Regions from separate parts of the Paramagnetospirillum sp. genome, predicted to be linked through region 2. Evidence: riboswitches for the same ligand, from Rfam matches in the RefSeq annotation. Region 2 holds a riboswitch; each other region holds the start of a gene.
What was found. A riboswitch is a leader RNA that binds a small molecule or an ion and turns the genes downstream of it on or off. The one in region 2 is predicted to bind cobalamin.
Positions count from the first base shown of each region.

Region 1 (9,663 bases), on a different contig from region 2:
CAGCTTGCCTTCGGGGATGCCCGGCCCCTGGTCCTCGACGGTGAGCAGGATGCGGGCGCCGTCCCGCCGGGCGGCCAGGGTGATCCGCCCGCCCTCGGGGCTGAACGAGGCGGCGTTGGCGATCAGGTTGCGCAGCACCTGGACCAGCCGGGATTCGATGCCCTGGACCAGCAGGGGATCGTCCTCGGGGCGCTCCACCTGGAAGCGCAGGCCCCGGTCCTCGCAGGTGCCGCGGTAGATCTCGGCCATGGTGTCGAGCATGGCGGCCAGGGTCACCGGGCCGGTTTCGGCGCGGCTCATCTCGGCATCGACCCTGGACGCGTCCGAGATGTCGCTGATCAGCCGGTCCAGGCGGCCCACGTCGTCCAGCACGATGGCCATCAGGCGGGCGCGCTTTTCCGGGTCCTCGATGCGCGCCGCCGTCTCGACCGCCGAGCGCAGGGACGTCAGGGGATTCTTGATCTCGTGGGCCACGTCGGCGGCGAAGGCCTCGATGGCGTCCATGCGCCGCCACAGGGCCTCGGTCATTTCCTTCAGGGCCAGTGACAGCTCGCCGATCTCGTCCTTGCGCCGCGACAGGTCGGGGATGGCGTGGACGCGGCCCTGGCCGTGGCGCACCCGCTCGGCGGCGAGCGCCAGGCGGCGGATGGGCCGGGCGATGGTGCCGGCCATGTAGAGCGACACGCCGATGGTCAGCGCCAGGGACACGGCGAAGGCCTCCAGGATGGCGATGCGCACCTGGAACAGCGAGCGGGCGATGTTGGCGCCGTCGGCGGTGATCAAGAGCGCGCCGACCACCTGCTTGTAGCGCTGCACCGGCACCGCCACCGACAGCATCAGGGTGCCGTTCTTGCGCGAGCGCACCACCCAGGCGCTCCGCCCGGCCATGGCGGCCATGGCCTCCTCGAAATCGTCGGCCCGGGCGTTGGAATGGTCGCGGTAAAGGGGCAGGGACTCGTCCCTGGGCATCCAGCGCGCCCAGCGGTCCCATTGCCGCGCCAGCCGGTCGCTCCAGTGCGGCGGCGTGGGCGGCGGCAGCTCCTCGATGTAGATGGAGCCCTTGGCGCCGCCCACCACGCGGGAATCGGCGGCGAGATCACCCACCGAGTCGAACAGGCGGGCGCGGAACTTGGCCGGCTCGGACAGACGGCGGACCATCTGCTGCGCCATGTCGGGGTTGATCTCGAAGAAGCCCATCTCCTCCTCGAAGACGGCGCCCTCGCCGATGGCGCCCGCCACCATCTCGGCCTGGGTGCCCAGCCCGTCCAGCTCGGCGCGGATCAGTCCCTGCTTGTAGCGGTCGAGATAGAACACGCCCACCACCAGCACGACGGGGGCCAGCAGGTTGACCAGCAGGATGCGCCGGGTCAGCGGCGAGGCCAGCAGCCGCCAGCGGGGCAGCCGCCGCCGGGAAGGCTTGGCTTCACTCATCCCGATAACGGTAGCCGACGCCGTACAGGGTCTCGATCTGGCCGAACTCGTCGTCCACCTCGCGGAACTTCTTGCGCAGCCGCTTGATGTGGCTGTCGATGGTGCGGTCGTCCACGTAGATGGATTCGCCATAGGCCGCGTCGATCAGCTGGTCGCGGTTCTTGACGTGGCCGGGGCGGGTGGCCAGCGACTTCAGCAGCAGGAACTCGGTCACGGTGAGGTCGACGGCGCGCCCCTTCCAGGTGCAGACGTGGCGGCCGGGGTCGAGCACCAGCTCGCCGCGCACCAGGGTCTCGCCGCCCGGCTCGGCCGCGCCGGCGGCGTTGGCCTCCAGGCGGCGGATCAGGGCGCGGATGCGCTCGATCAGCAGCTTCTGCGAGAACGGCTTCTTGATGTAGTCGTCGGCGCCCATGCGCAGGCCCAGCAGCTCGTCGATCTCGTCGTCCTTGGAGGTGAGGAAGATCACCGGAATGGCCGATTGCTTGCGCAGGCGCTGCAACAGCTCCATGCCGTCCATGCGCGGCATCTTGATGTCGAGCACCGCAAGGTCGGCGGGCTGGTTGGTCAGGCCGCGCAGGGCCTCGGCCCCGTCGGTATAGGTGCGCACCTTGAAGCCCTCGGCCTCCAGCGCCATCGAGACCGAGGTCAGGATGTTGCGGTCGTCGTCGACCAGGGCGATGGTATGGGACACGGCTGAACCCCTTTGCAATTGACCTGTCATCCCGAGCGGACGCGAGGGATCTCCGTTTGCTCGGACGGGCCGGAGCAGGAGGAGATCCCTCGTCGCCATGCTCCTCGGGATGACATCTGAAGACAAGCCCCGGGAATGGTTTGCATCCCGATCATGGCGAAATTATAGTGCCCCGCGATGGTTCCCCGCGATCCGAGAGGGCGCGGGGTGAAAATGGGAACGTGGTGCGGCCCTCGAAAAGAGGGTCAATTCCGCGACTGCCCCCGCAACTGTAGGCGGAGAGGTTCCGGCCCCAGAGACGCCACTGGCCCAAATGAAGGGCTGGGAAGGCTATGCCGGACCCAACGACCCGCGAGTCAGGAGACCTGCCATCATCGAGAGTCGCTAGCGAGCCCGTTCGGCCGGGGTGTGCCGTCGGGTCAGTTTTCCGTTTCGCAGCGACAGGGATTGTCTCTCGACGAACGGAGTCTGTTCATCATGCATATCATGGAAGGGTTCCTTCCCGCCGGGCACGCCGTGGCCTGGAGCCTCGTCTCCGCCCCCTTCGTGGTGGCGGGCGCGCGCTCCTTGAAGCGCATCCTGGCCGACCGGCCCGAGGCGCGGCTCGACATCGCGGCGGCGGCCGGCTTCACCTTCGTGCTGTCGGCGCTGAAGCTGCCCAGCGTCACCGGCTCGTGCTCCCATCCCACCGGCACGGCGCTGGGCGCCATGCAGTTCGGCCCCGGAATCATGGCGGTGATCGGTACCATCGTCCTGCTGTTCCAGGGCCTGCTGCTGGCCCATGGCGGCCTCACCACCCTGGGGGCCAACGTCTTTTCCATGGCCATCGCCGGGCCGTGGGTGGCCTATGGCGTGTGGAGGCTGGCCGGGCGCCTGGGCGTGCCCTTCGCGGTGGCGGTGTTCCTGGCCGCGTTCCTGGGCGACCTCGCCACCTATCTGGTGACGTCGCTGCAGCTGGCGCTGGCCTTCCCCGACGCCGAGACCGGCTTCGCCGGCGCCTACGCCAAGTTCTCCGGCATCTTCGCCGTCACCCAATTGCCCCTGGCGGTGGCCGAGGGACTGGTCACCGTGGTGGTGATGAACGCCCTGAAGGCCCGCCAGCTTCGCATCGAGGGAGTCCGGGCATGAGCGCGCGCACCAACTCCCTGCTGCTGGGCGCCGCCGCCCTGATCATCGCCGCTCCGCTGGTGATGATGCCCGACGCCAGGTTCGGCGGCACCGACGACGCCGCCAGCGAGGTGGTGGCGTCCAGCAATCCCGGGTACGAGAAGTGGACCGAACCCTTCTGGCAGCCCTCCAAGGAAATGGAGGGAGTGCTGTTCGCGCTGCAGGCCGCCTTCGGGGCCGGGCTGCTGGGCTACGTCATCGGACGGCGGCACGGCCGGCGGAAGACGTGACGCTTTCCATCGACCGTCTGTCCCAGACGGGACCATGGCGAAAGCGGGCGGCGGCCGAGAAGGCGGCGCTCGCCCTCGGCCTGCTGCTGCTGGCCCTGGCGCTGCCTCCCTTTCCGGGGGCGGCGCTGGTGCTGGCCGTCGCCTGGGGCCTGGCTCTGGGGGCGGCGAAGGTGCCGCCGGGCGACTGGCTGCGGCTCAACGCGATTCCGCTCGGCTTCGTGCTGACCGGGGCGGCCGCCCTGGCGGTGGACGTTGATTCCCAGGGGCTGCGTCTGGCCGCCGACCAGGGAGTGCGGGCCGCCCAGGTGGTGCTGCGGGCGTCGGCCTCGGTCGCCGCCCTGCTGCTGCTGGCCGCCACCACGCCGGCCCCCGATCTGGTGCGGGGACTCCGCCGGCTGGGCCTGTCCGCCGAGATCGCCGAGATCATGCTGCTGACCTGGACGTTCATCTTCCTGCTGCTCGATCAGGCCGCCGCCATCCGCACGGCGCAGCAGGCCCGGCTCGGCTGGTTCGGGCCAAGGCGGCAGATGCGCTCGCTGGGCCTGTTGATCGCCCAGCTGCTGCCGCGCGCCCTGGACCGGGCGCGGCGGCTGGAGGTGGGGCTGGCGGCGCGGGGCTTCGACGGCTCGCTGCCCATGCTGTCGGCGGCGCGGCCGGCCTCCGGCCCGGTGCTGGCGTCGATCCTGGGCGGCCACGCCCTGCTGGCGGGGGTGAGCCTGTGGCTGGCCTGATCCTCGAGGCCAAGGGGCTTTCCTATGCCTATCCCGGCGGCGTCGCGGCGCTCGCCGGTCTTGATCTCGCGGTGGAGCGGGGGCGGCGGCTGGCCGTGCTCGGCCCCAACGGGGCGGGCAAGACCACCTTGCTGCTGCATCTCAACGGCACCCTGAAGCCCGCGTCCGGCGCGGTGTTCCTCGACGGCGAAGTCATGGGCCATTCGCGGGCTGCGCTGACCGGCTGGCGCAAGAGGGTCGGTCTGGTGCTGCAGGAACCCGACGACCAGCTGTTCGCCGCCACCGTGGCCGAGGACGTGTCGTTCGGGCCGCTCAATCTCGGCCTGTCGGAGGCGGAGACCCGGCGGCGGGTGGAGGCGGCGCTGGACGCGCTGGGCATCCTTGACCTGGCCGGGCGCGCCACCCACATGCTGTCCTTCGGGCAGAAGAAGCGCGTCGCCATCGCCGGCGCCCTGGCCATGGAGCCCGAGGTGCTGCTGCTGGACGAACCCCTGGCCGGTCTCGACCATCCGGGGGCCAAGCGCCTGCTGGCGGCGCTGGACCGTCTGGCCCGGGCGGGCACCACCCTGGTCTTCACCACCCACGAGGTGGATCTGGCCTACGAGTTCGCCGACCGGGTGGCGCTGTTCCAGGGCGGAAGGGTGATCGCCCAGGGCGAGGCCGCCCACGTGCTGGCCGACCGCGAATCCCTGGCGGCCTGCGGGCTGGAACCGCCGCTGCTGCTGGAATTGGGGGTGCGCACCCGCGACGAGGCTGTGGCCTTGCTGGCGACACGGCGGAAGGTGTATTAGCAAGGCCTCAACAAACGAGGTTCCCCATGCGTGTCCTGCTGTCCGCCGTCCTGCTGCTCTCCCTGGCCTTCCCCGCTTTGGCGGAGGTCAAGACCATCTCGGCCCCCGAGGCGCTGCAGGCGGCCAGGAAGGGCGAGGTGGTGCTGGTGGACATCCGCCAGCCCGAGGAATGGAAGCAGACCGGAGTGGCCGACGGCGCCAGGCTGATTCCCATGCGCCACCCCGAGGGCGGGGCCGGCTTCGTGCGCGACCTGCTGGCCGCCGCCAAGGGCGACCGCAACGCCCCCATCGCGCTCATCTGCCGCACCGGCAACCGCTCGGCCTCGGTCGCCAAGGCGCTGGCCGATGCCGGCTTCACCCGTATCCTCGACGTGTCGGAGGGCATGGCGGGATCAAGCGCCGGGCCGGGCTGGATCCGGCGCGACCTGCCCATGACCCGCTGCACCGTGTGCTGATTCCCCTTAGCAAAAGGCGATAACGGCCCCATATTACCTTTCTCCAGTCCCCTGGAAGGGATGGCCTTTTGGGGAAAAAGGAAGGGAGGGGATCATGAAGACATTCATCGCCGCCGCGTGTCTTGGACTTCTGCTCGCCGCGCCGGGCGCCGCCTTCGCCGGTGCCGACGACACCAAGTGGGTCGCCAAGTGCATCAAGGACAACGCCGACGCCAAGGTCTCCATGGAGGTGGTCACCAAGTACTGTACCTGCATGAACAACAAGATGGACGACAACGAGACCCTGTCCATCAGTGCCTGGGAAAAGACCCATCCCGCCGAGATGAAGGCGTGCGAAAAGGAAGCCGGCTGGAAGTAGGCCGGACCATCTTATAGTCTGTGCGACTTAGGTTGAAGCTCTTGACCTCGTCGTCCCGGACTTGATCCGGGACCCAGGAGCCGCAGACGATGACATTTGTTATGCTCCCCCTGGACCCCGGCTCAAGGCCGGGGTGACGGGCGAGGAGGCGGCATCGATTCAACCAGACTCGGACAAACTCTGGGCACAGGGGCGGAGGTTTTCTCCGCCCCTTGTCCTATCGCAAGGATGCCTCGATGTTGCCGCCGTCCACGGTGACGGTGCAGGCGGTGACCTTGGAGGCCTTGGCCAGCCAGACGAAGGCGTCGGCCACGTCCTCGGCGGTGACTTCCCGGCCCAGCAGATTGCCGCCCATGTAGTCCTGTTCCGACAGGCCGCGGGCCGACGAGCGGCTCTTGATCATGTCGTCGGTGAGCAGGCCGGACCGGATGCGGTCGGCGTTGACGGCGTTGGAGCGGATGCCGTCCCGGCCGTGATCCAGGGCGTATTGCTTCATCAGGAACAGGGTGGCGGCCTTGGGCAGGCCGTAGGGGCCGAAATTCTTGCCCGGATTGACCGCCTGCTTCGAGGCGTTGAACAGCAGCACGCCGCCGGTGTCCTGGGCCTTGAAGATGCGCAGGGCGTTTTGCGCCACGCTCTGATGGCCGAAGAAGTTCAACTCGAACGAGGCGCGCAGGGTGGCATCGTCCACCTCGCCCACCGCGCCCTGCCAGGCGGCGCCGGCATTGCTGACCACCACGTCCACGCCGCCGAAGCGCTCGGCCACCCGGTCGAAGGCGGCGCGGACCGAGGCCGGGTCGGTGACGTCGCAGGCGACGCCCATGGCCTTGCCGCCGCAGGCCTTGGCGGCCTTGGCCGCCGCGTCGCCGTCGCGGTCGAGCACGGCGATTTCGGCGCCTTCCTTGGCGAAGGCCTTGGCGGTGGCGGCGCCGATGCCGGACCCGCCGCCGGTGACCACCACCACCTGGCGGGCCAGGGGCTTCTCGGCGGCCTTGCCCAGCTTGGCCTGTTCCAGCGACCAGTATTCCAGGTCGAACAGGTCGGCCTCGCCCACCGGCTCGAAGCGGCCGATGGCCTCGGCGTCGGTGATGCTTTCCACCGTGTTGACCGCGATGTCGGCGGCGATGGCCGCGTCCTTGGCCGACGCGCCGATGCCGAACAGGCCGAGCCCGGCCACCAGGGCGACGCAGGGCTTGGGGTCGAGCTCGGTCTTGATGCCGCCCAGGCGCTGGTTGTTGCGGCTGAAATAGGCGTGGTAGCGGGCCTCGAAGGCCTCGATGGCGGCGCGGACCGAATCGGCCCACAGATACAGCTTGCCCGCTTCGGGGGAGGGCAGCACCACCGGCCAGTTCTTGGTGCGGATGGTGTGGTCGGGGGTGACCACGCCCTGCTGGGAATAGCGCGACACCTCGGCGCCGTTGACATAGGCCAGGATGGCCGGGCTGGTGCGGAAATCCAGGATGCGGCGCTTGCCCCCGCCTTCCAGCAGGCCGCGCAGGATGGGGGCCGCCTCGGCGAGCGGCGCGACCTCCTTGGGCAGGCCCCGGGCGGGAACCAGGGGCTTCCGTCCCCGCTCCAGGCGCTGCTCGGCCAGGGTCACCATCTCGATCATCCGCTCATAGGCGGTGCGGGCATCATCCGCGAAGGTGAAGATGCCGTGCTTGACCAGGATCAGGCCCTCGACGGTCGGGTCCTGCTCGAAAACCTCGGCCGCCTTCCTGGCCAGGGCGAAGCCGGGCATGATGTAGGGCACGTAGCCCATGCGCGGCCCGTAGACCTCGCGGGCCAGGGCCTCGCCATCGGGCTGGTCCACCAGGGACAGCACGGCGGTGGAATGGGTGTGGTCGATGAACCTGTGCGGCAGGAAGGCGTGCAGCAGCGTCTCCACCGACGGGTTGGGCGACGACGAGTTCATCAGGTTGCCGCGCTGGTAATCCACCATGTCCTCGTCGGAGAGCCGGTCCAGCTGGCGCAGCTTCAGCAGCGGTGCAAGGCGCACGGCGGGCAGGCCGGCCGGCTCGATGTCGCCCATGTCCCAGCCCGAGCCCTTGACGCACAGAACCTCGACGTCGTCGCCCAGCAGGTCCTTGACGGTGGTCTTGCACGAGGTGTTGCCGCCGCCGTGCAGCACCAGCCTGGGGTCGCCGCCCAGCAGCCGGGTGGTATAGACCCGAAGCGCCAGATCACGGTTCACGCCCTGCGGCGCGTATCTGGCGACGAAGGATTCGGCATCTGCATCGGACCACAGGGATTTCATGACGACCTCGGAACAGGGCGAACGCGGGAGGCGGGATTATTACGCCATGTCCGGGAAGGGGGGAAGAGGAAGGCTCAGGCCACCTGGGATGCGCCGACGGGAATGTCGCCCCCGCGAATCCGACGGATGATGGCCAGCGTCTTGCGGGCCATGTTCACCGTGATGGTGGCATGCTGGTCGGGATGCTCCAGGATCACCAGAGCCTCACCCTCCAACTCATCCAGAATGTCGTCGCCAAGGGTGTCATGTTCACCGGCGGCGGCCAGTCGCGAGCGCATGGCGTCCCCACAGAGCCTATCCGTAGGGAGTAGATATCATACCAAGGAGTAAGAGCGCTACTTCTTTGTTGTGTCACCTATACCTAGGTATAGGCCGCGAAGCGCGTTCTCCGTCGTCTCGGGGTCGAGGCGCACGTCAAGCCAGGACATGCCCCAGTGGAGATGGGCGCCGGTGGCCAGGCCCGTGGCGCCGATGGCGCCGATGCGGTCCCCCCGGCGCACGGCCGTTCCCACGGCGACGTCCAGGCGCGACAGGTGGGCGTAACTGGAGATCAGGCCCAGCCCGTGATCGATCATCACGGTGCGGCCGGTGAGGAACAGGTCGGGGGCGGCCAGAACCACCGTGCCGTCGGCGCAGGCATGGACCGGCGTACCGGTGGGCGCCGCGATGTCCAGGCCGGAATGGGGGGCGCCGCCGATGCCGTTGTAGACCCGCTGGCTGCCGAACACCCCCGACACCGTGCCGTTCGAGGGGCGCAGCAGCCCGCCGCCCTCGAAAAAACGGGGCTCCAGGGTGACGCGGGCGCGGATGGCGCGGACCATTTCGGTCTCGGCCCGGAGCCGGGCCAGCGAGGCGGCGTCGGGCTCGGTCTTGTCGCGCGGCAATCCCTCGACGCGCTGCACCGGCCAGTCGCGGCGCGACACCGCCAGGGCTTGAACGTCCTCGCCCCCGTCGGCCAGCGTGATCCGCAGCTCGGCCAGGGGGCCGTGATCCCGCCCGAAGCCCAGCAGGAAGCGGCCCCGGGAATCCACCGGCACCGGCCGTCCGTCGAGCTCGACGCGGGCGCCGGGCTCGGTGCGGCCCAGCATCAGGCCGCCCTGCTCGGGGTGGCCGGAAAGATCGGGTCCGGCGATGGCGGCGCCGGCCCAGGCGAGGCCGGCGACGATCAGGGCGATGGCGCTATTTCGGCGCCCACATGATGGTGGCATCGCCACCGCCCTCCTTGTTGCACAATTCGGTGATGATGGCCGACGAGACACGGGTGGGGGTGGTGCCATTGACGGACAGCAGGCCCTTCTTCACCAGTTTCATTCCCGAGGCCGAGCAGATGCGCGGCGGCACTCCTTCGGCGATCACCACCGGCACGCCGTTCATCGAGGTTACGCGGATGGCGCCGCCGAACATGTGCGACGGCGGCGCGTTGCCCTGGGCGGACTCCACCATCAGGGCGACGAAGCGGTCGGTCTCGGAGCCGGTGTTCTCCACCGGCGCCTGCGACCGGCTCCACAGAATGTAGCCGCCGATGGCGAGCGTCACGGCCAGCAACGCCGCC
Region 1 is NZ_JBZVFI010000011.1:225,147-234,809, reverse strand. Features, by position in the region: gene ACV4UZ_RS09240 (stimulus-sensing domain-containing protein) at 1-1,431, opposite strand, end outside; gene ACV4UZ_RS09235 (response regulator transcription factor) at 1,424-2,122, opposite strand; cobalamin riboswitch at 2,284-2,509, shown strand; gene ACV4UZ_RS09230 (energy-coupling factor ABC transporter permease) at 2,600-3,250, shown strand; gene ACV4UZ_RS09225 (energy-coupling factor ABC transporter substrate-binding protein) at 3,247-3,519, shown strand; gene cbiQ (cobalt ECF transporter T component CbiQ) at 3,516-4,250, shown strand; gene ACV4UZ_RS09215 (energy-coupling factor ABC transporter ATP-binding protein) at 4,238-5,041, shown strand; gene ACV4UZ_RS09210 (rhodanese-like domain-containing protein) at 5,068-5,496, shown strand; gene ACV4UZ_RS09205 (hypothetical protein) at 5,591-5,854, shown strand; gene ACV4UZ_RS09200 (bifunctional aldolase/short-chain dehydrogenase) at 6,072-8,111, opposite strand; gene ACV4UZ_RS09195 (hypothetical protein) at 8,186-8,389, opposite strand; gene ACV4UZ_RS09190 (M23 family metallopeptidase) at 8,447-9,319, opposite strand; gene ACV4UZ_RS09185 (hypothetical protein) at 9,291-9,663, opposite strand, start outside.
Region 1: another riboswitch for cobalamin. It lies ahead of ACV4UZ_RS09230 (energy-coupling factor ABC transporter permease); the one in region 2 lies ahead of cbpA (modified peptide precursor CbpA).

Region 2 (9,663 bases):
ATCCTCGGCGATGCCGTCGGCGATCAGGCGGAAGGCGTAGCGGGCCTGATCGAGATAGAAGCCGCAATAGGCCCCGATCTCCGCCATGCCGCCATTGGCCTCATGCGCCTCGGCCGGACAGGGCGAACCGCAGAAATGCCGCACCGGACAGGTGGAGCAGGCCTTGATGTCCTCCACCTTGCGCCCGGTCACCAGCTTGAAGGCCGGACTGTCCAGCACGTCCTCCACCCTATCGGTGAACAGGTTGCCGCTGGCGAAGGCGGGCAGGCCGATGAATTCCGAGCAGGGAAACAGCGAGCCGTCGGGGGCCAGGGCGAAGAACGACCGCCCGCCGCCGCAGGGCGAGATGTCGCACATCAGCCGCCGTGCCGTCGGCGCCAGGATGGAGATCAGGATGTTGACGAAATTGGCCACCACCAGCTTGCGCCCCGTCTCGCGGTAGAGCTGGTGGGTGCGGTCCAAGGCCACCAGATAGGCCCTGGACACCGCCTGATCCTCGGCCCACGAGTCCTGCCCGCCCGGCTGGGTGCAGCGGACCACGTTCAGCATGCAGGCGGGCACCTCCTCGGCGTGGAGGAACTCCACCATCTCGGTCAGCTGGCCGAGATTCTCGCGGTTCATGGTGCAGATGACGTTGAAGCCGGCATAGCCCTTGAGGCGGCGGATGGCGTCCACCGTCGAGGCGAAGACGCCGTCGCCGCTCCAGCGCTTGCGCGAGCGGTCGGCCACCTCTGGCGTCGGCGCGTCCAGCGACAGGCCGATGCCACAGCCGCGCGAGGTCAGGAACGCCACCGCCTCGTCGTCCAGCAAGGTGGCGTTGGTCTGCACCCCGAAGCGGAAACGGTCGGAATAGCGGTCGATTGCCGCGAACATGGCGTCACGGTTGAGCAGCGGCTCGGCGCCGTGGAAGATGATCTGCGGCTTCCTGCCTTCCGGCACGGTGCGGGCGAAGTACGCGTCGAGGCGCGCCATGGCCTCCATCATCCTGTCGCGGCTCATATGCTCGCCGCTCTTGCGCATTTTCGGCGGGATGTAGCAGTACGAGCAATCCAGGTTGCAGCGTTCGGTGGGGTTGAAATAGACCGCCGAGGGCTTGAGATGGAAGCGCAGCATGTCCATCTCGCGGACGAAATCGCCGCGCTTGGCCCGCCAGTCGCGCTCCAAGGCGCCGTCGTCCAGGACGGTGTCCATCTCGTCCCTGCGCACCAGCGCCCAGAAGGCGGTGTCCGCGTCGATCAGGGCGGTGTAATCGGCGTGGCCGATCTCGAAGGTCTGGAGGCCGTCGGGAAGACGGCCCCCACGAAAGGGGGCCGCCTGGTTCACCGCTTCACCTGCTTATCCATCAGGACGTAATGGGACAGGCCGGTGCCCTCGGCGTCGCAGGTCTTGCGAACGGCGATGACGGAGGGACGCTTCTTGGTGTCGGTCTTGGTCATGGCGATAATCCTTGCGTATGCCAAAGGGGCTTTCCGGCCGGGGCGCGGACGCGCACCAGCCGAAACCCTTTGCCATCGGATTTCGCCCCTCGTTCAACCATCGTCTTGCAGGTCTTCTGGCTTTCGGATCAGCCACGAAACCACGCCTTCCCGGCTCGTCGCCAGTGGCCGGGCCCGCAAGGGCCCTGTGGTCCGTGTCCCCGATTACAGCGGCGGGACCGCCACGGAATTTCACCGTGTTCCGGGATGCAGGACGAACATGGCTCTACAATACCGCAATGGAGACGTCAAGTTCCGGCGGTTGTCGCGCCGAATGGGGCCTGCTATCGTCCGCTCCCCCATATTCAAGGAAGCAGGGTCATCATGAAGGACGTCTCCGTCGCCATCCTGGGAGCCAGCGGCTATACCGGCGCCGAGCTCGTGCGCCTGCTGGCGCTGCATCCGGCCTTCAAGATCAAGGTGATGACCGGCGACCGCAAGGCGGGCCAGTCCATGGATTCGGTCTTCCCCCATCTGGGCGGGCTGAAGCTTCCCGATCTGGTCGCCATCGACCAGGTGGATTTCAAGAGTGTGGACGCGGTGTTCTGCTGCCTGCCCCACGGCACCACCCAGGAGGTGATCGCCGCCCTGCCCGCTTCGGTCAAGGTGGTGGACCTGTCGGCCGATTTCCGGCTGTTCGACGTGGACACCTACGCCCAGTGGTACGGCCACGAGCACCGGGCGCCGGAACTCCAGAAGCAGGCGGTCTACGGCCTGACCGAGCTGGCGCGCGGCGCGGTTACCAAGGCGCGGCTGGTGGCCAATCCCGGCTGCTATCCCACCTCGGTGCAGCTGCCCCTGATTCCGCTGCTCCGCGCCGGGCTGATCGAGGCCACCGACATCGTCATCGACGCCAAGTCGGGCGTGTCGGGCGCCGGGCGCGCCGCCAAGGAGGCCAACCTCTACACCGAGGTGACCGAGGGCATGCATGCCTATGGCGTGGCCAGCCACCGCCATTCCCCCGAGATCGAGCAGGGCCTGTCCGAGGCCGCCGGCGCTCCGGTGCTGGTGACCTTCACCCCCCACCTGATCCCCATGAGCCGGGGCATGCTGTCGACCATCTACGTCAAGACCAGGGGCGGGGCCAAGGCCGCCGACCTGCGCGCCCGGCTGGCCGCCACCTACAAGGACGAGGCCTTCGTCCGGGTGTGTTCCGAGGGCGTGGTGCCCCACACGCGGCACGTGCGCGGCTCCAACCATTGCCTGATGAGCGTGTTCGACGACCGGGTGCCCGGGCGGATCATCATCACCTCGGTGATCGACAATCTGGTCAAGGGCGCCTCGGGTCAGGCGCTGCAGAACATGAACCTGATGTTCGGCCTGCCCGAGACCCTGGGTCTCGAACAGCAACCCCTGTTCCCGTGAGGACCTGAAATGAGCGGCAACGTCATGCCCTTCCAGGGCGTCAGCCCGACCATCGGCGAAAACGTCTTCATCGCGCCCACCGCCACGGTGATCGGCGACACGGTGATCGGCGCCGGCACCTCGGTGTGGTTCAACTGCGTCATCCGCGGCGACGTCCACGAGATCCGCATCGGCGAACGCACCAACATCCAGGACGGCACCATCGTCCACGTCACCGGCGGCAAGCTGGGCACCTATATCGGCTCGGACATCACCATCGGCCACGGCGCCATCCTGCACGCCTGCACCCTGGAAGACGCCTGCTTCATCGGCATGGGCGCCGTGGTGCTGGACGGCGCCGTGGTGGAATCGGGGGCCATGGTGGCGGCGGGCGCGGTGGTGACGCCGGGCAAGCGGGTTCAGAAGGGCGAATTGTGGGGCGGCAACCCGGCCAGGATGCTGCGCCGGTTGAGCGACGAGGAGATCGCCTTCTTCCCGGTCTCGGCTGAAAAGTACGTGGAACTCGCCGCCAAGTATATCAAGGGCTGAGGCTGGCCCGGCGCCATACTTGCGCAGGGACTGGCGCCCTCCTACTCTTGCCGGCCTGGGGACGAGATGGGGTGGTGATGGCTGAGAAGCGGAACAAGGGTGGCCTGAAGACGGCGCTGGCCCGCCCTCTGGCGGTTCTCGGCCGGCTGATGGGCGGCGGCGGCAAGCCGGCGCCCGCCGCCAAGGCCAGGGAGACCGCCCCGACCTCCCTGGTGGACGATTCCTTCACCCTGGCGCTGGAAGGGCTGCTGGCCGAGGATGACGGCCAGTACCAGACCAAGCTGCACCTGATCTCGCTGGTGGAGTTCCACGAGGCGGTGGGCGACAAATGGGCCCGCATCGCCGAAAAGGTCATGCTGATCGCCGAGGGCGTCATCAACCTGCATCTGGGAGCCGGCAACGTCTTCGGCCGCAAGGGCCCCGACCTGTTCGTCCTGGTCTTCCGCAACACCCCCGCGCCCGAGGCGCGCCGCCGTGCCGTGCGCATCGCCCAGGACCTGGGCACAAGGCTGGTGGGCAGCCAGTTCGCCGGGCACGACCGCCCCCTGGCGCTGGCGGCCGAGATCACCCTGGCCGACGCCCTGGACGACGACGGCGAGCTGAACCTGGAGGCCCTGGCCGCCGCCGTGACCGAAACCCGGGCGGTGATCGCCGAGCAGGTCCCTGCCCGCCCTCCCATCGCCTCTCCCGAGGAGGACGCCCCCCGGCGCGACAGGGGACCGCAATGGGAGGCCATGAGCGTGGCCGAACGCAACCGGATCGATCCCAACTGGCGCGACGCCCCCGTGGACGGCGCCGCCCGGAGCAAGAGCGACCCCAATTGGCAACCGGTCGCCGCCGGACGCCCGGCCGAAGACGTCGCTCCCGGCCTGGACATGGCGCCGCCGCTTCCCGGCGACGCGGCCCTGTCCCTGGTCTGGCGCCCCACCTGGATGGAAGAGGGCGAGGTGATCGGCGCCTACCGCGCCAACGCGCAGCGGGTGGACGAGCCGGGCCAGCCCGCCTACGAGGGCAGCCGCGCCTATCCCGCCACCGACGGCGAGTCCATCGTCCGGCTCGACCGCTTCGTGGCCGGCGCGGCGGTGCGCGGCATCAAGGCGGCCCTGTCCGACGGCAGCCCCGCTTGCATGGTGGTGCCGCTGCATTGGGGCTCGCTCGGCACCTCGGCCCGCATGTCGGTGCTGGCCCCCTTCGCCGACATTCCCGAGGCGGCGCGCAGTCGGGGGCTGATCATCGACCTGTTCGGCCTGCCCGCCAATCTGGCCCCCATCGCCCTGTCCGAGGCGGTCACCGCCATCCGCCCCCTGTGCCGCGAGATCATGATCCGCGAACCGCTCGGCCATCCCGCCCTGAATCGCGTGGCCCTGGCCGGGGTAAGGCTGGTCAGCATCGATCTGGCCGAATTGCCCAACGCCGACAAGACCGACGACGACCACCTGCTGGCCGCGTTGCAACAGCTTCGCCGTCAGGCGGAGGCCCTGGGCCTGGGAGTCTGCGTCTGGGGCGTCCGGCGGCGCAAGGTGGTGGTGGGCACCGTGCTGGGCGGTTTCGCCATGATGAACGGGCCGGGCCTGATGAAGGACCTGCCCCGTCCGGCCAAGGTCCTGCCCGCGCCGCGCTCGCGCTTCGCCGCCGGCCCGTCGTGACCGGCAAGGCGTCCAGGGTGGCGCTGTCCACCCTGGCCATCATCGTGGTCATCAACGGCGCCATCGGCTGGGCGCTGTTCCGCTGGTCTTGGGCCAGCGATACCGCCGGGGCCGCCCTGCTGCTCTACGTGGGGCTGGAATGGTCCCGCATCTCGGCCGGCGGACGGCGCATGCTGGCCGCCGCCCTGCTGGCCGCCCTGGCCGCGGCGACATTGCTGCCCCAGCCGGTTCCGGTGCTGCGGCGCGGCCTCGCCGAAGCCGTCTTCCTGGTCGGGCTGTTCACCACGCTGGGCATGCTGAGGGACAGCGCCCGGACCTCGCCCCTGATCCGCCGCTGCGGCGAGCAGATGGTGCGCCAGCGCCCCGGCCGCCGCTATGCCGCGCTGTCGCTGGGCAGCCACCTGATCTCGCTGGTGCTCAATTTCGGGGTGCTGGCCCTTCTGGGCATGATGGTCGCCAAGGGCAACACCTTGAGCGCCGCCAACGGCGACGAGGTGGTCAAGGGCATCCGCAAGCGCCGCATGATGACCGCCATCCTGCGCGGCTTCGCCCTGATGACTGTGTGGTCGCCCCTGGCGGTGTCGTTCGCCGTGATCCAGCAGGTGGTGCCCGATCTGGCGTGGTGGCGCCTCGTCCCGTTGCAGATCGTCCTGGCCCTGATCCTGATGGGCTGGGGCTGGGCGCTGGACCGCCTGGACTTTCCCCCCCATGCCCACCGCCTGCCCCCCCACCGGCACAAGACCGAGTTCCGCCCCTTTCTCGGCCTGTTCCTGCTGGTGGCCGCCGTGGTGGCCGGCGCCGTCGCCCTGGCCGAAGTTCTGGAGGTGCGCCTGGTGGTGGGCGCCATGGTGGTGGTTCCCGTCGCGGCGGTGATCTGGCTGTACGCCCAGCAAGCGGGAGCGATGCCGCCCCGCTTGCGGCTGACCGCCGGTCTGTTCCTCCGTCATCTGGGCGACAGCCTGCCCGGCTTCCGTTCCGAGGTGGCCATGCTGGGCGGGGCCATGTTCCTGGGCACCGTGGTGGCGGCCTTCGTCACCCCCGAGGACACGGCGCGGGCCATCGCCCTGATCCCCCTGCCCCCCGTCGCCGTGGCGGTGCTGCTGGCCTGGGGCGTGATGGTGGCCGCCCATGTGGGCATCTCGCAGCTGGTCACCATCACCTTGCTGGGCAGCGCGCTGGGCAGCCTTGCCGCCACCGGCATCGATCCCCTGGTCCTGGCCAGCGGCATGCTGGGGGCCTGGGCGCTGTCCATCTGCACCACGCCCGTGGGAGCGGCGGTGATGTCGGTGGCAAGGGTGGCGGAAGTGCCGGTCAGGACGGTGTCGCATACCTGGAACCGGCGGTTCGTTGTGGTCGGCGCCCTGCTTCTCGGAGTATGGATGGTGGCCCTGTCCCTGATCCTGTGAGGCCGCCCTTGTCCCGCCTGCCGGTCGCCAAGCCCGTCGCCACCGTCGCCGCCGCAGTCGCGGCCGCCGGGCTGGCGCTCGCCCTGGCCGTCCCTCTGCTGACGGACGGCGAGCTCTGGCGCGGGCGCATCGAGGCCGAGGCCTCCGCCCTGGTCGGCCGCAAGGTCACCGTCGCCGGCCCCATCACGCTGCGTCTCCTGCCGTCTCCCGCCGTGACCATGGCGGCGGTGGCGGTGGAGGATGCCGCCGCCCTGGACCGGGTGCGCCTGGGCCTGCCGCTGGGCGCCCTGCTGGCCGGCAAGCCCGAACTGTCCGACGTGGCCGTCGAGGGCGGCCGCGCCGGCCCCCTGAGCGGGCTGACCCTTCGCGCCTCGGCGGCGGGGGAGTCCTTCACCATCGGCGGCGGCGGCCTGCTGTGGGGCAGGCCCGTCACCCTGGAGGCCGGCGGAGATCGCCGGAACGGCACGCTGAAGGCCACCCTGGCCCTGCCCTCGCTGGATGGAACCGCCGGGTTCGAAGGCACCTTCGGCAAGGCCGGGCTGGACGGCAAGGTCGAGGTGTCGCTGGACTCCCTGGCCCGCGCCGCCGGATCGGGCCAGCTGCCCGACGCCCCCCTGTCGGCCCAGGCCGGACTGCGCCTGACCCCGGACGAGGTCGTGATCTCGGACCTGGGAGTGATCCTGGGCGAGTCCACCATCACCGGCAGCGTGGTGGCCAGCCGGGGCGGCAGCCCCGCCCTGATGGACGTGACGCTCAGGGCCGACAGCTTCGACCTGGACGCCCGCCGCCCGCCGCCCATGGCCGGCCCGGCACCCGCCAAGGCACCCGCCCCCGCCCCCGCCGCGCCGCCGTCGGCCCAGACACCGCCGGGCCAGACACCGCCGGGCCAGACACCGCCGGGCCAGCCCGTTCCCGCCGCCGCGCAGCCTTTCGAGTTGCCGCCGGATCTGGCGGCCAACATCGATCTCGGCATCGGGCGCCTGATCTGGCGGGGCGGGACGGTCTCCGGCATCCAGCTCAACGCCCTGCTCGACGGCGGACGCCTGACCCTGTCCCAGGCCTCGGCCCGGCTGCCCGGCGGCGGTTCGGTCAAGCTGACCGGCGCCCTGACCACGCCCGAGGGCCGGCCCCGTTTCGACGGAAATCTGAAGGCCGAGGGCCGCAACCTGCCCGAACTACGAAAGTGGTTGGGACTCGGCGCCTCGCCCTCCCCCGCCAAGGCCCGGCTCGAGGGCAAGCTGCGCCTTGCCGACAACCGGCTGTCGCTCAACGCCCTGACGCTCGACCTGGACGAGCGCCGCGTCACCGGCATGATCGGGGCCGGGTTGGCGTGGCCGATGCCGGTCATGGCGGAACTGGGGCTGCCGGGGCTGGCCTTCGGCTTCGACGGAATCTGGGACAATGGACGGGTGGAGGGAGCCGCATCCCTGCGCGCCGCCGGCTTCGCCCAGGCCCTGCGCACCCTTTCCCCCGGCTATCGCCCGCGCGGCAACGGCGAACTGGCGGCCAGCGCCCGCATCGAAAGCCGGGACGGCCGCATCGCCTTCAGCGACGTCCAGGCCAAGGCCGGCGAGGCGACGGTCACCGGCCAGGGAACCCTGGTCCTGGACGACCGGCCCAGGCTGACCGCCACCCTCTCGGGCAATTCCATCGCGCTGGCCCCGTTCCTGCCCGCCGAGGGCAAGGAGGAGGCCAAGCCGCGCCGCCGGACCGGATACGCCGCCCCGCCGCCCCCGCCCGTCATTCCCGCCGCGCTTTCGTCCGGCACCGCCTGGTCGCGCGTTCCGCTCGACCTGGGATGGCTGCAGGGGCTGGACGCCGACCTCACCCTGGAGGCCAAGGCGATCAGCCTGGAAGGCTGGCAGCTCGATCAGCTCCGCGCCCATCTGGGACTGGCCAAGGGTGTCCTCGACCTCGACCGCCTGTCCGGCCGCCTGCTGGGCGGCGAATTGGCCGCCGCCGGCCGCCTGGCCGCCAACGCCATGACCCTGTCGGCCACCCTGAACGGCGCCGACCTCGCCCAGATCAGGCCCGCCGCCGGAGGATTGCGGCTGGAGAAGGGCCGCATGGGGGGCGAGATGCGGCTTGCCGCCGCCGGAACCTCGCCCGCCGCCCTGGCCGCCAGCCTGTCGGGCAACGGCAAGGTGGCGGTGGCCGATGGCGAGGTCAGCGGCTTCGACCTCGCCGCCATGGATGCCCGCATGCGCAACATCGAGAACCTGGGCAGTCTGCTGGGACTGGTCCAGGCCGGCCTGTCGGGGGGAAGTTCGCGCTTTTCCAGCCTGTCGGGCACCTTCACCGCCGAGAAGGGCATCGTCGCCAGCCGCGACCTCGCCCTGGTGGCCGATGGCGGCGGCGCCACCGGGACCGCCACGGTTGACCTGCCCAGGGAGACCATCTCGTCGAAGATTGCCTTCCGGCTGGCCGCCCCCGACGCCCCCGCTTTGGGGCTGCGGCTGGAAGGCCCCCTGGCCGCGCCGGTCAAGGCGGTGGACGTCAACGACCTGCAGCGCTGGCTGGTGGAAAAGGGATTGGGCAAGGCCCTGAATCCCAAGGGCGCCGGAGAGAACTCCGACGCCCCCAGGAAGCTCAAGGCCGGCGACGCGTTGCGCGGCCTGTTCTCCGCCTTCGGCAAGAAGAAGGCGGAGTAGGACGCCCGCCCCCCTTTTCGGAGCGCGGGCGTCCCGCCCGCCTGATCCTCACCCCACCTTGGGCAGTTCCGCCAGGGCGGCGTCCAAATCGGCCTGGGTGTAGGTGTTGTCCTTCAGCTTGCCCGAGAAGAAGTCGGTATAGGCCTGCATGTCGAAATGGCCGTGGCCCGACAGGTTGAACAGGATGGTCTCGGCCTTGCCCTCGGCCTTGCAGCGCAGTGCCTCGTCGATGGCGCCCTTGACGGCGTGGGACGATTCCGGGGCGGGGACGATGCCTTCCGACCGGGCGAACTGCACGGCGGCGGCGAAGCACTCGGTCTGGTGATAGGCGCGCGCCTCCATCAGGCCCTGCTCCTTCACATGGCTGACCATGGGGGCCATGCCGTGATAGCGCAGCCCGCCGGCGTGCGAGCCCGGCGGCATGAAGGTGGCGCCCAGGGTGTGCATCTTGACCAGCGGGGTCAGCTTGCCGGTATCGCCGAAATCATAGGCATAGAGGCCCTTGGTCAGGGTCGGGCAGGAGGCCGGCTCGACGCCGATGACGCGGGTCTTGCCCCCCTTCAGGTTCTCGCGGATATAGGGGAAGGCCAGG
Region 2 is NZ_JBZVFI010000015.1:115,917-125,579, forward strand. Features, by position in the region: gene cbpB (peptide-modifying radical SAM enzyme CbpB) at 1-1,323, opposite strand, end outside; gene cbpA (modified peptide precursor CbpA) at 1,320-1,436, opposite strand; cobalamin riboswitch at 1,526-1,724, opposite strand; gene argC (N-acetyl-gamma-glutamyl-phosphate reductase) at 1,797-2,840, shown strand; gene ACV4UZ_RS12565 (gamma carbonic anhydrase family protein) at 2,850-3,368, shown strand; gene ACV4UZ_RS12570 (hypothetical protein) at 3,446-5,014, shown strand; gene ACV4UZ_RS12575 (hypothetical protein) at 5,011-6,420, shown strand; gene ACV4UZ_RS12580 (AsmA family protein) at 6,429-9,071, shown strand; gene ACV4UZ_RS12585 (TrpB-like pyridoxal phosphate-dependent enzyme) at 9,120-9,663, opposite strand, start outside.

Region 3 (9,663 bases), on a different contig from region 2:
TGACGCAGAGCACCAGTCCCGCCGCCAGCAGGCCCAGTTCGACGCCGATGCGCAAGGGCTCGGACGTTCTGAGCCCCGGCAGGTCGAAGGTATGCAGCCCGTTGTACAGCCAGCGCTGCAGGCGCCTTTGCGGCCCCATGACGGTGACGATCCGCCCTTCGGCGGCATCCACCTGGACCCAGGTTTCCCCCGAATCGTCCAGGGTGGCGCGCCACAGGGCGTCGTTCCGGCTTCGCGAGACGGCGACCAGATGGGCATGGAAGTCGCCGGGGGGGATGGGGGCGAAGGCCCGCAACCCGTCTCCGGGCCAGGCCGTGCGGATGGCGGCGGCCAGCGCTTCCGGCGGACAGCGGGACGGGCCGGGCGGCGGGATCGTCGGCGGGCACCACGGCCCGTCCTTCCGCCGCCTTGCCCAGCAGCCAGGGCCGGCCGGCCAGGGCCACCACTTCCAGTTCGGCGAAGGGGGCGACGCGCCCCAGATCGGCCAGGGAGATTGTGGAGGCCGCCGCCGCCGGGGACATCCCCCGGAAGGCGTGGACCTCGTGTCCGTGGGGGTGGCCCGAGGGGAAGATCCGGCCCCGGTCCACCGCCAGCAGGCCGCTGAACATCCAGGTCAGGGTGACCAGCCCGGCGCCCAGGCCGAACAGATGGTGAAGGCGGTGATTGCCGCGAAACACCGTGACGGCGCTCCGCCCCGGTATGCGCAGCGCCTTGGCGGAGCGCCAGACGCCCACGGCCATGCCGGTGGCGGTCAGGGCAAGGCCGGCCCACGACACCCACCACAGGATGTCGCCCCACAGCACCGGATGCCGGCGCAGGGGGACGATGTAGACCCAGTGGACGACCGAGCCCAGCCAGTTCCAGGCCCTGGCCGCCCGATCGGTACGCTGGACCACCTCGCCGGTGCGGGCCGAGACGTAAAGCTCGGTTCCCGCCGAATCCACCATCTCCACCCGGTGGAAGGGGCGGCGGGAATCGTAGCGCTGATGCACGGTCCACAGGTCGCGGTCGAGCGGCCCCGCCACCGTCCCGGCGGGACGGCCGGCGAAGGCGGCGGCCACCGCCGCCGCCTCGTGCCCCGAGAGGAGGGGGGCGGGAAGTCCGTCCGTCGCCTGCACCGCCACCACCGGCCCGGTCTCCGGCTCGATGAGGTAGAGCGGAACGCCCGGCCCCGCCGCCAGCCGGATGCGGGCGGGCTCGGCCACGCCCGAGGCGGCGACGGCCCGGGCGGGGGTGACCCCCACCGCCGCCAGATCCACCGCCGGGGCGTGGGCGAGCCGTTCCGCCGGCTGCAGCCGGGGATAGGGGACGAAGATCATCACCGCCCCGCTGACGAACCACAGGGTGAACAGCAGGCACAGGCCCACCCCCAGCCAGCGGTGCGTCAGGGTCAGGATGCGGTTCAGCCGCTTCATCAGAACTTGACCGACACCGAACCCAGGACGGTCAGGGGCTCGCCGGGCATCACCCGCAACGGGCCCAGCGCGCTGGAATAGTATCCCTTGTCCAGCAGGTTGTTGACGTTGAGCGCGAACTTCACCCGGTCGTCCAGCTTGTAATAGCCCAGCAGGTCGATCTTGGCGTATTCCGGCATGTAGACGGTGCTGCCGTCCGCCACCACCCGCTTGCCCACATAGGTGACGCCGCCGCCCAGGCCCAGGCCGGCCAGTTCGCCCTTCTGGAACTCGTAGACCGAGAGCAGGGGAATGGAGTGCATGGGAATGTTCTGCAGGTTGGAGCCCCGGGGCAGGCTGGGGTCCTGCAGGATTTCGGCGTCCACATAGGCATAGCCGCCGGTCACCCGCCACTCGGGCGTGATGTTGCCGGTGACGGCGAGGTCGAAGCCCCGGCTCCGCACCTTGCCCGAGGTCTTGGCGTAATTGGTGTCGTCGGGGTCGGTCACCGAAGCATTGTGCTTGACGATGCGGTAGACGGCGGCGCTCACCGACAGGCTGTCGTCCAGCAGGTCGGCCTTGACGCCGGCCTCGGTGCCCAGGCTCTTTTCCGGCTCGATCATCTTGCCGCTGCGGTCGGTGGCGGCCACGTCCGGGTTCTTGTTGAACGACTTGGAGACGTTGACGTAGGTCGAGACCGTCGGCGTGATCTTGTAAAGCAGGCCGGCGCGGGGGCTGACGGCGCTGCGCGACTGATTCATCTGCGGCCCGAAGGGGGCCAGGGCGCGGTTGCGCTGTTCGTTGTGCTGGTCATAGGCATCCCAGCGCAGGCCCACCTGCAACTGCAGCGCCTTGGTCAGTTCGATCTGGTCCTGGGCGTAGACGGCATATTTGTTGGTGCTGTCGTACGAATCCGAGCGGTTGGTCAGGGCGGGCCGCGCCGTGTTGGTAATGGGCGACCAGATGTTGATGGACGTGGCGGTGGCGTAGTCCCGCCGCTCGGTGGACTGGCTGATTTCCAGTTCCACCCCGGTCAACAGGGTATGGCCCAGGCCGAAGGTGGAAAAGTGCCCGACCGTCTCCACCTGGGCGGCCCCGGCGCTCCAGTAGTAGTCCCGCAGATGGGCGCGCCGGGTCAGCACGCCGGTGGTGGCGTTCAGGGACACCGCGTCGGTGGCGTAGCCCCACATGCTGCCGTTCTTGGCCATCACCAGGGTGCGCAGGGTCCAATCGGCGTTGAGGTCGTGCTCCAGCCGCAGCGACCCCATCAGATTGTCCATGGCGATGCGGTTGTCGTTGGGCTCGCCCAGGAAGCGGTTGGCGGGCAGCGCCTTGACGTCGCCGTTGACCGCCACCACGCCGCGATCGAAGGTCCGTTCGTCGTGCAGGTATTCCAGGTCGAACACCGCGCGGGTGTCGCCGCTGCCCTGCCACGACATGGTGGGCGCGAACAGCCGGCGGTGGGAGCTGACATGGTCGCGGAAGCTTTCCCTGTCCTCGACCGCCAGGTTGACGCGGCCCAGGATGGATTTGTCCGCCTCGGGGGCGATGTTGACGTCGGCGGTGCCGCGATAGGTGTTGAACGAGCCGAACTCGGCCTTGATCTCGGTGAAGGATTCGTTCAGCGGCTTCTTGGTGATGATGTTGTACATGCCGCCGGGATCGCTGCGGCCGTAGATCTGGGCCGACGGCCCCATCAGCACCTCGACCCGTTCCACGTTGGCGGCATCGGAGGAGGAATCGTAGCGCCGGCCGGCGGTGAAGCCGTTGCGCGCCGAGATCGAGGTGCGGAAGCCGCGCATGATGCTGTCATAGGTGTTGAGGCCGCCGAAGGTGTTGCCCTTGGCGGTGCCCGGCACGTATTCCAGCGCCTTGTCGGCGGTGGAGGCGTTGGTGTCCTCCAGCACCGCCTTGGGCACCACCGTGACGCTCTGCGGCGTGTCGATCAGGGGAGTGTCGGTCTTGGTGGCGCTGGCCGAGCGCTTGGCGCGGTAGCCCTGGACCGGGCCGTCGGCGGTTTCCCTGCCGGTGGAGATCACCACCTCGGGCATATCGGGGGCGGCCTCCTGGGCGAGGGCGGGAACGGCCAGCAGAAGGGCGAACAGGGACACGGAGGCGCGCAGCGGCGCGCGGCAATGGAATGCGGCAGGCATGGGAATCCTCGAAAAACCGAACGGGAACCGGGTTCAGGCGATGCGAGGATCGGCGGGAGGCGCGCGGGAGCGGGCGAAGACCGGGCGCGTGGATGCCGGGGTCTGGTCATCGACGGCGGGAAGGCGCGCTTCTTGCGCCCGACCGGGAAGAGGAGTCTGGGGGACGGCCCCGGCGGCGGCCGGCGTTCCCGCCATGGGCAGGCAGAAGATGCAGTGCTTGACCTGGGACGGCGAGGCCGGATCCTGGTCCGGTGCCGCCTCGCTCTTGCCCTCGTGGCACAGCGAGGATTGCAGGTCGGCGCGGAAGGCCGCCTCGCCGGCCTGGGCGGCGATGCCACCCAGGTCGAGCAGCGGCACGGCCAGCTGCAGGCAAAGGGCGAGCATCAGCAGGCGGGCGACGGACGAGGCCCGGCTCCGCAGATGATGCATCACTCCGTACATGCGCAAAGCCATAATATAAAAACACTCTAATTCGCTATTGCGAAAGATTATCGTGTAGGCCTCGCCCTTCCTGGAGTCAATGGCGAAGTGTTCGGGATGAATTGATCCCCTTCCGGCGCCGATACTGACACCGTGAACGGCGCTCCGGCAAACTTCATCTTTTGAGTGCTGACGTCTGAACATTGGAGTCTGGCCGGGCCGGAAGGGAATATAAGTATATTCTTAAGGACGAACGATGGTCAGGGCGGCGGCCATCTGGTCCTTGGCGGCGAGATTGGGAAAGGTTCCCGGCCCCTGGTGCTCGACGAGCAGCACGGTTTCCCCCGGCAGAAGGTCCACGGCGATGAGCCCCCGGCCGTCGGCGGCGACCGTCACCGGCGGGTCCGCCTCGGTCTTGCCGTCGCCGATCTCCACCTTGGCTCCCGCCAGGGGCTTGCCGGCGTAGTCCACCCGCAGCCGCAGCTTCTCGCCGGGCTTCAGGCCATAGGGGTCGGCCAGGGGCACCAGTTCGAGACGGTGACCGGCGGGCCGGGTGCTTCCCGCTCCGTCGAGCAGCAGCTTGGCGTACTTCTCCGACCAGACGCTGCTCAGATTGTCGGGCAGGTTGTGGCGGCTGGTGTTGCGGTAGCCGTCGGCGGTCTTGACCCAAAAGCCGTTGTCGTAGCGGGCGACGACCATGGATGTTCCGGCGGGCAGCGGCACCGACAGGCGGCCGCCGGCCACCTCGAAACGGTCGCGCGGCACGGCGGACTTTCCGCCGCCGCCCATTGCCGACAGCTCGTAAAGGCGGGCCTTTTCCGGCAAGGAAAGGTCGCCGGGATGGCCGTAGCGCACCTCGACGCGTCCGGCCTCGACCCCCAGCCACATCTCGTGGGCCGAGGCCGGGGCGATCCCGGCGAGAAGAATCACCGTCCCCAGGGCGGCGTGGGCACGGACTTTGAACTGGTGAAGGGAAATCTTTCGCATGGTGGACTCCGGGCAAGGATGGGCCTGCTCCGCGGCCAGGGGCGGCCGCGGATGGACCGGACACGCGACGGCGGGCCGGTCAGGACAACGACATTCGATCCGGTCGGAGAGCGGGCGGGCACCCGGAATCCGAACGGGACGACGACAAACACGTCACCACGTTCGGAAGAGACTTCCGTACCGCTGAGACACCCCGCTCGAACGGATGGGCGACGGCGTGAGGCAGGTCTCCTGGCTTGCGGGTCACCGTCTTGGTCCAGCCTTCCCGGGGAATCCCCAGTGGCATCTTCGGACAAAGACTTACCGCTCACAGTTGCGGGGGCAGCCACGGTTTCGGCCCCGATCGGGTCGTCCTCACCGCGTTCCCATTTTAATCCCCAGGACTTTGTCCGGCGGGGAACCAGCACGCGCTTCAAGAGGTACACTCGCCGCGTCGAGACGGTCAAGCCGGCGGATCGGGCATAGACCGAATGGGGCGTGCACGTGGATCCGGCATAGGACTTCGGATGGAGTCATGCCTGAATCCGTCGGACTGCGTCACATGGACTCACAAATCCTTTCGCTTCGAAGCTGGCCTGCCCGATCAATGGGTTCCATCCTGAAGTGGACAGATTCCAACGGACGGCATTCGGGGCAGGACATGAACGGCTCACTCATCGGGATCATCGGCAGCGCCATCGCCGCCGCTCGGCGGATGGGCCTGGATTGCGCCGAGGAGCGCGACGCGGCGCGGGCGGTGCTGCTGGCGCGCGATTCGAGCCTGACCCCGGGTGTCGCCCGTATCCTGGTGGACGAGCTTTATTCCCAGGCCACCGGGGACTGCCCCGCCTCCTGCTAGAGGTCGGCCAGTTCCACCGCCGGCGACGGCCCCATGGCCGGGAACAGCCTGCCCACCATGCGGGAAAAGCGTTCCGGCGCGTCGGTGGAGATCAGCCGCAGGCCGCCGCCGCTTCCCTTGGGAGCCTCGCGCCCCCGCAGCATGCGGACCAGCATGGAGGACGTCGCCTCGGCGCAATCCACCAGGGTAACGTCCGGCCCGGCCAGCCGGGCCAGGGCGGGGGCCAGCAGCGGGAAATGGGTGCAGCCCAGGACCAGGCAATCGCCCTTCTCGCTGCCCTCGAACAGCGATTCCAGGTAGTGGCGGGCCACGCTCTCGACGATGGGGCCGTCGGTCAGCCCTTCCTCGGCCAGGGCGACGAACAGCGGGCAGGGGACGCAGCGGACCCGGGCGTCCCCGCGCCGCCGCGCGATGGCGCGCTCATAGGCCCGCGAGCGGCAGGTTCCTTCGGTGGCGGCCACCACGATGCGCCCTTGGGCCGATGCCCGCGCCGCGCCGTCGGCCCCGGCCTCGACCACGCCGAGGACCGGCAGGTCCGGAAAGCGTTCGGCAATGGCGTCCAGCGCCACCGCCGAGGCGGTGTTGCAGGCCACCACCAGGGCCTTGATCCCCTTCTCAACCAGAAATTCAGCCGCCTGGACCGCGTAGCGGGTCACGGTGCGCGGCGACTTGGTGCCGTAGGGCTGGCGGGCCACGTCGCCCAGGTAAAGCAGGCGTTCATCGGGCATGCTGCGTCGAATGGCTGCGGCGACAGTCAGTCCGCCCACCCCGGAGTCGAAAATTCCGACCGGATATGTCGCTTGTATAGCATCGGATGAGGTGAACACTGTATGCCCTTGTGGTGAAGTCATTGGAATCTTTTGCTCGAGGTTCCATATCATTGGTCAAGGGGAGAAGATTCTCCGAAATTCCTGGGAATTCAGCCCGCCGCGCTCTTGGACGGCTTCGGTAAATATCCTATAAACGGAACCTGCTTCTAATCGCTTCGGCGGCCGGGTTCAACCGTTGCCCGGTGGGAAGGATACGGGTCTTGGAATTGATGGGGCAATCCAGTATCGCGGGCGGAGGTGGCGCCTGCCTTCCTCCGGCGCGTCCCGTGCGCTGGTCGCTGGCGCGCAAGGTGTCGCTGGCCCTGGTCTCCATCCTGCTGTCCACCCTGCTGGTGACCGCCTTCTTCGCCTACTACAAGTTCGAAAGCGTCTATTCCGCCCAGGTGCAGTCGCGCTATTCCTTCGTGGTGTTCACCATCAAGAAGCGGATCGAGGACAGTCTCAACCTGGGGTTCGCCCTGCGTCAGCTGCGTCAGGTTCAGGAGATCATCGAGCGCGAGAAATCCCGCGACGCCCAGATCCTGGCGGTGGAGGTCTACGACCACCGGGGCGAGGTGCTGTTCGACACCGATCGCGGCGCCATCGGCACCAGGGTGCCGGATTCCCTGGCCGAGGCCATCCGCAGCGGCATGCAGCAATCGTTCAGCGTGGTGGACGAGGACAACCTGATCGTCGGCCTGCCCCTGGTCAACAGCCTGGGCAAGGTGGAAGGCGGCGTGGTGCTGCGCTATCCCACCGCCTATGTGGAGAAGGGCGTTTCCGGCCTGCTGGGCCAGTTGCTGAAAAGCATCGCCATGGCGTTGCTGGCGGCCTCGGCGGTGGCGGTGGGCGGGCTTTACATCCTGTTCGGCGTCGTCGGGCGCAAGCTGGGCAGCATGGAGAAGGCCATGGGCGAGGTGCTGTCCGTGGGCGGCCACGCCGTGCCCGAGGCCGGCGGCGATTCCTTCGAGGAACGTTTCGCCGAATTCGTCGGCAAGACCCGCGAGACCATCGACCACGTCAGGGACGCCACCGACGAGGTCGGCCGTCTCGACCGGCTGATGTGAGGGGGCGGCCATGATCCTCGACCGCACCCGGCCCCTGTTCGTCCGCCTGCTGCTGCTGGTGATCCTGGTGCTGGTGCCGCCGGTGGGGTGGGTGGCCCATCAGGCCACCGACGAGTTCAGCCGTGGCCTGGTTCCCGAGATGGACAAGAAGGCCGAGGCCATCGGCCGCGACCTGGAAGCGTCGGTGGAGCGGGCGGTGGGCTACGGCATTCCGCTGGACCAGCTGCGCGGGGTGGGGGAGTTCTTCGCTCCCGTCCTGGCCGCCAATCCGGAGCTGCGCTATCTGGCGATCACCGATCGCGGCGGCAAGGTGCTGTTCGCCGAGGGCGCCGAGCGTTTCGCCCTGGAAGCCGTCTATGGCGGGGCCGATTTCTCCGCCGAGATGGAGCATCCGCGCAAGGTCTCGGTGGGCGGCTTCATCGACATGGCGCTGCCGCTGACGGTCAAGGGCGGGCGCATCGGCCACATCCACGTGGGCATGGACCAGGACTACGTGCGGGGCCGGCTGCAGGAGATTCTCATCGACTTGGGCGTCGTCACCCTGGTGGCGCTGCTGGTGGCGGTGGAAATCCTGCTGTTCGTGGTCACCTTCAACATCACCGGCCCCATGCGGGTGGTGGGGATGGTGATGGACCGGGTGCGGCGCGGCGATTTCAGCTGTTCCGCCGGAGTGACCTCCGACGACGAGGTGGGGCGTTTCGTCCACGGCTTCAACGGCGCCATCCGGCTGGCCGACCAGCTGTTCCGCCGGCTGGAGGCCTACATGGACGAGGTCAAGGCCGCCCATTTCGACCAGGGCGTGGTGGAAAAGGTCAGGGACATCGAATCCCGGGTGCGCTTCCTGTTCCGCTTCGCCCGCAGCGGACAGCCCGAGGTCATCAACGAGCACCAGGCCACCGACATCCGCCTGCCGCTGTTCCTGTTCGTGTTCGCCGAGGAGATCTCGCGCTCGTTCATGCCGCTCTACATCCGCGATCTCTATGCCCCCATTCCCGGCCTTTCGCCCGAACTGGTCATGGGGCTGCCCATCGCGCTGTTCATGCTGGTGATCGCGCTGGCCTCGCCGTCGGCCTCGCTGATGGCCAACCGGCTGGGGGCGCGAAGGGTGTTCCTGATCGGCCTGGTGCCGGCCACCATCGGCTTCGTCATGTCGGCGCTGGCCATGACGGTCTACGACCTGATCCTCTGGCGCCTGGCCACGGCGCTGGGCTATGCCTTCATCACCATGGCCTGCCAGGGCTACATCGCCCAGGTGTCCAGGCAGCAGAGCCGGACCCAGGGACTGGGCGTCTATGTGGGCGCCGTGCTGACCGCCAGCGTGTGCGGCACCGGCATCGGCGGCGTCCTGGCCGAGCGGGTGGGATACCGGGTCACCTTCCTGGTGGCGGCGGCCCTGACCGTCATCACCGCCATCCTGATCTGGCGCCTGCTGGACAGCGCCCAGCCGGTGGGCGAGGGGCCCAGCCCGCGCAAGCGGGACTTCCTGCGCCTGCTTCGCAACTGGCGGTTCTCGGTGCTGGTGGCCTTCGCCGCCATTCCGTCCAAGATGGCGCTGACCGGCTTCCTGTTCTTCCTGGTGCCGCTCACCCTGTCGCGGAACCCGTCGCTGGACCTGGGCGACATGGCGCGGATGATGATGGCCTACCCGGTGGCGGTGGTGCTGCTGTCGCCCCTGGTGGCCCGCTTCGCCGACCGGGTGGGCTGGCGGGCCGGGCTGGTGGCGGCGGGGGGGCTGATCGGCGGCGCCGGGCTGGTGCTGCCCGCCTTCTGGGGCGAACCGGTGCTGGCCATGCAGGCGGCGATCCTGCTGCTGGGCATCTCGCACGGCCTGTCGGCCTCGCCGCAGCTGGCGATGATTCCCGATCTGTGCTGGACCGAATGCCGCGCCATCGGCCAGACCAACGTGCTGGCCTTCCTGCGTCTGGCCGAGCGCATCGGCAGCTTCGCCGGCCCCCTGCTGGCGGCCGCCCTGATTCCCGTCTGCGGCTACGAAGG
Region 3 is NZ_JBZVFI010000007.1:11,832-21,494, forward strand. Features, by position in the region: gene ACV4UZ_RS04955 (hypothetical protein) at 1-1,415, opposite strand, end outside; gene ACV4UZ_RS04960 (TonB-dependent siderophore receptor) at 1,415-3,547, opposite strand; gene ACV4UZ_RS04965 (DUF2946 family protein) at 3,581-4,000, opposite strand; gene ACV4UZ_RS04970 (DUF4198 domain-containing protein) at 4,211-4,954, opposite strand; cobalamin riboswitch at 5,159-5,375, opposite strand; gene ACV4UZ_RS04975 (hypothetical protein) at 5,595-5,792, shown strand; gene murI (glutamate racemase) at 5,789-6,673, opposite strand; gene ACV4UZ_RS04985 (hypothetical protein) at 6,889-7,668, shown strand; gene ACV4UZ_RS04990 (MFS transporter) at 7,679-9,663, shown strand, end outside.
Region 3: another riboswitch for cobalamin. It lies ahead of ACV4UZ_RS04970 (DUF4198 domain-containing protein); the one in region 2 lies ahead of cbpA (modified peptide precursor CbpA).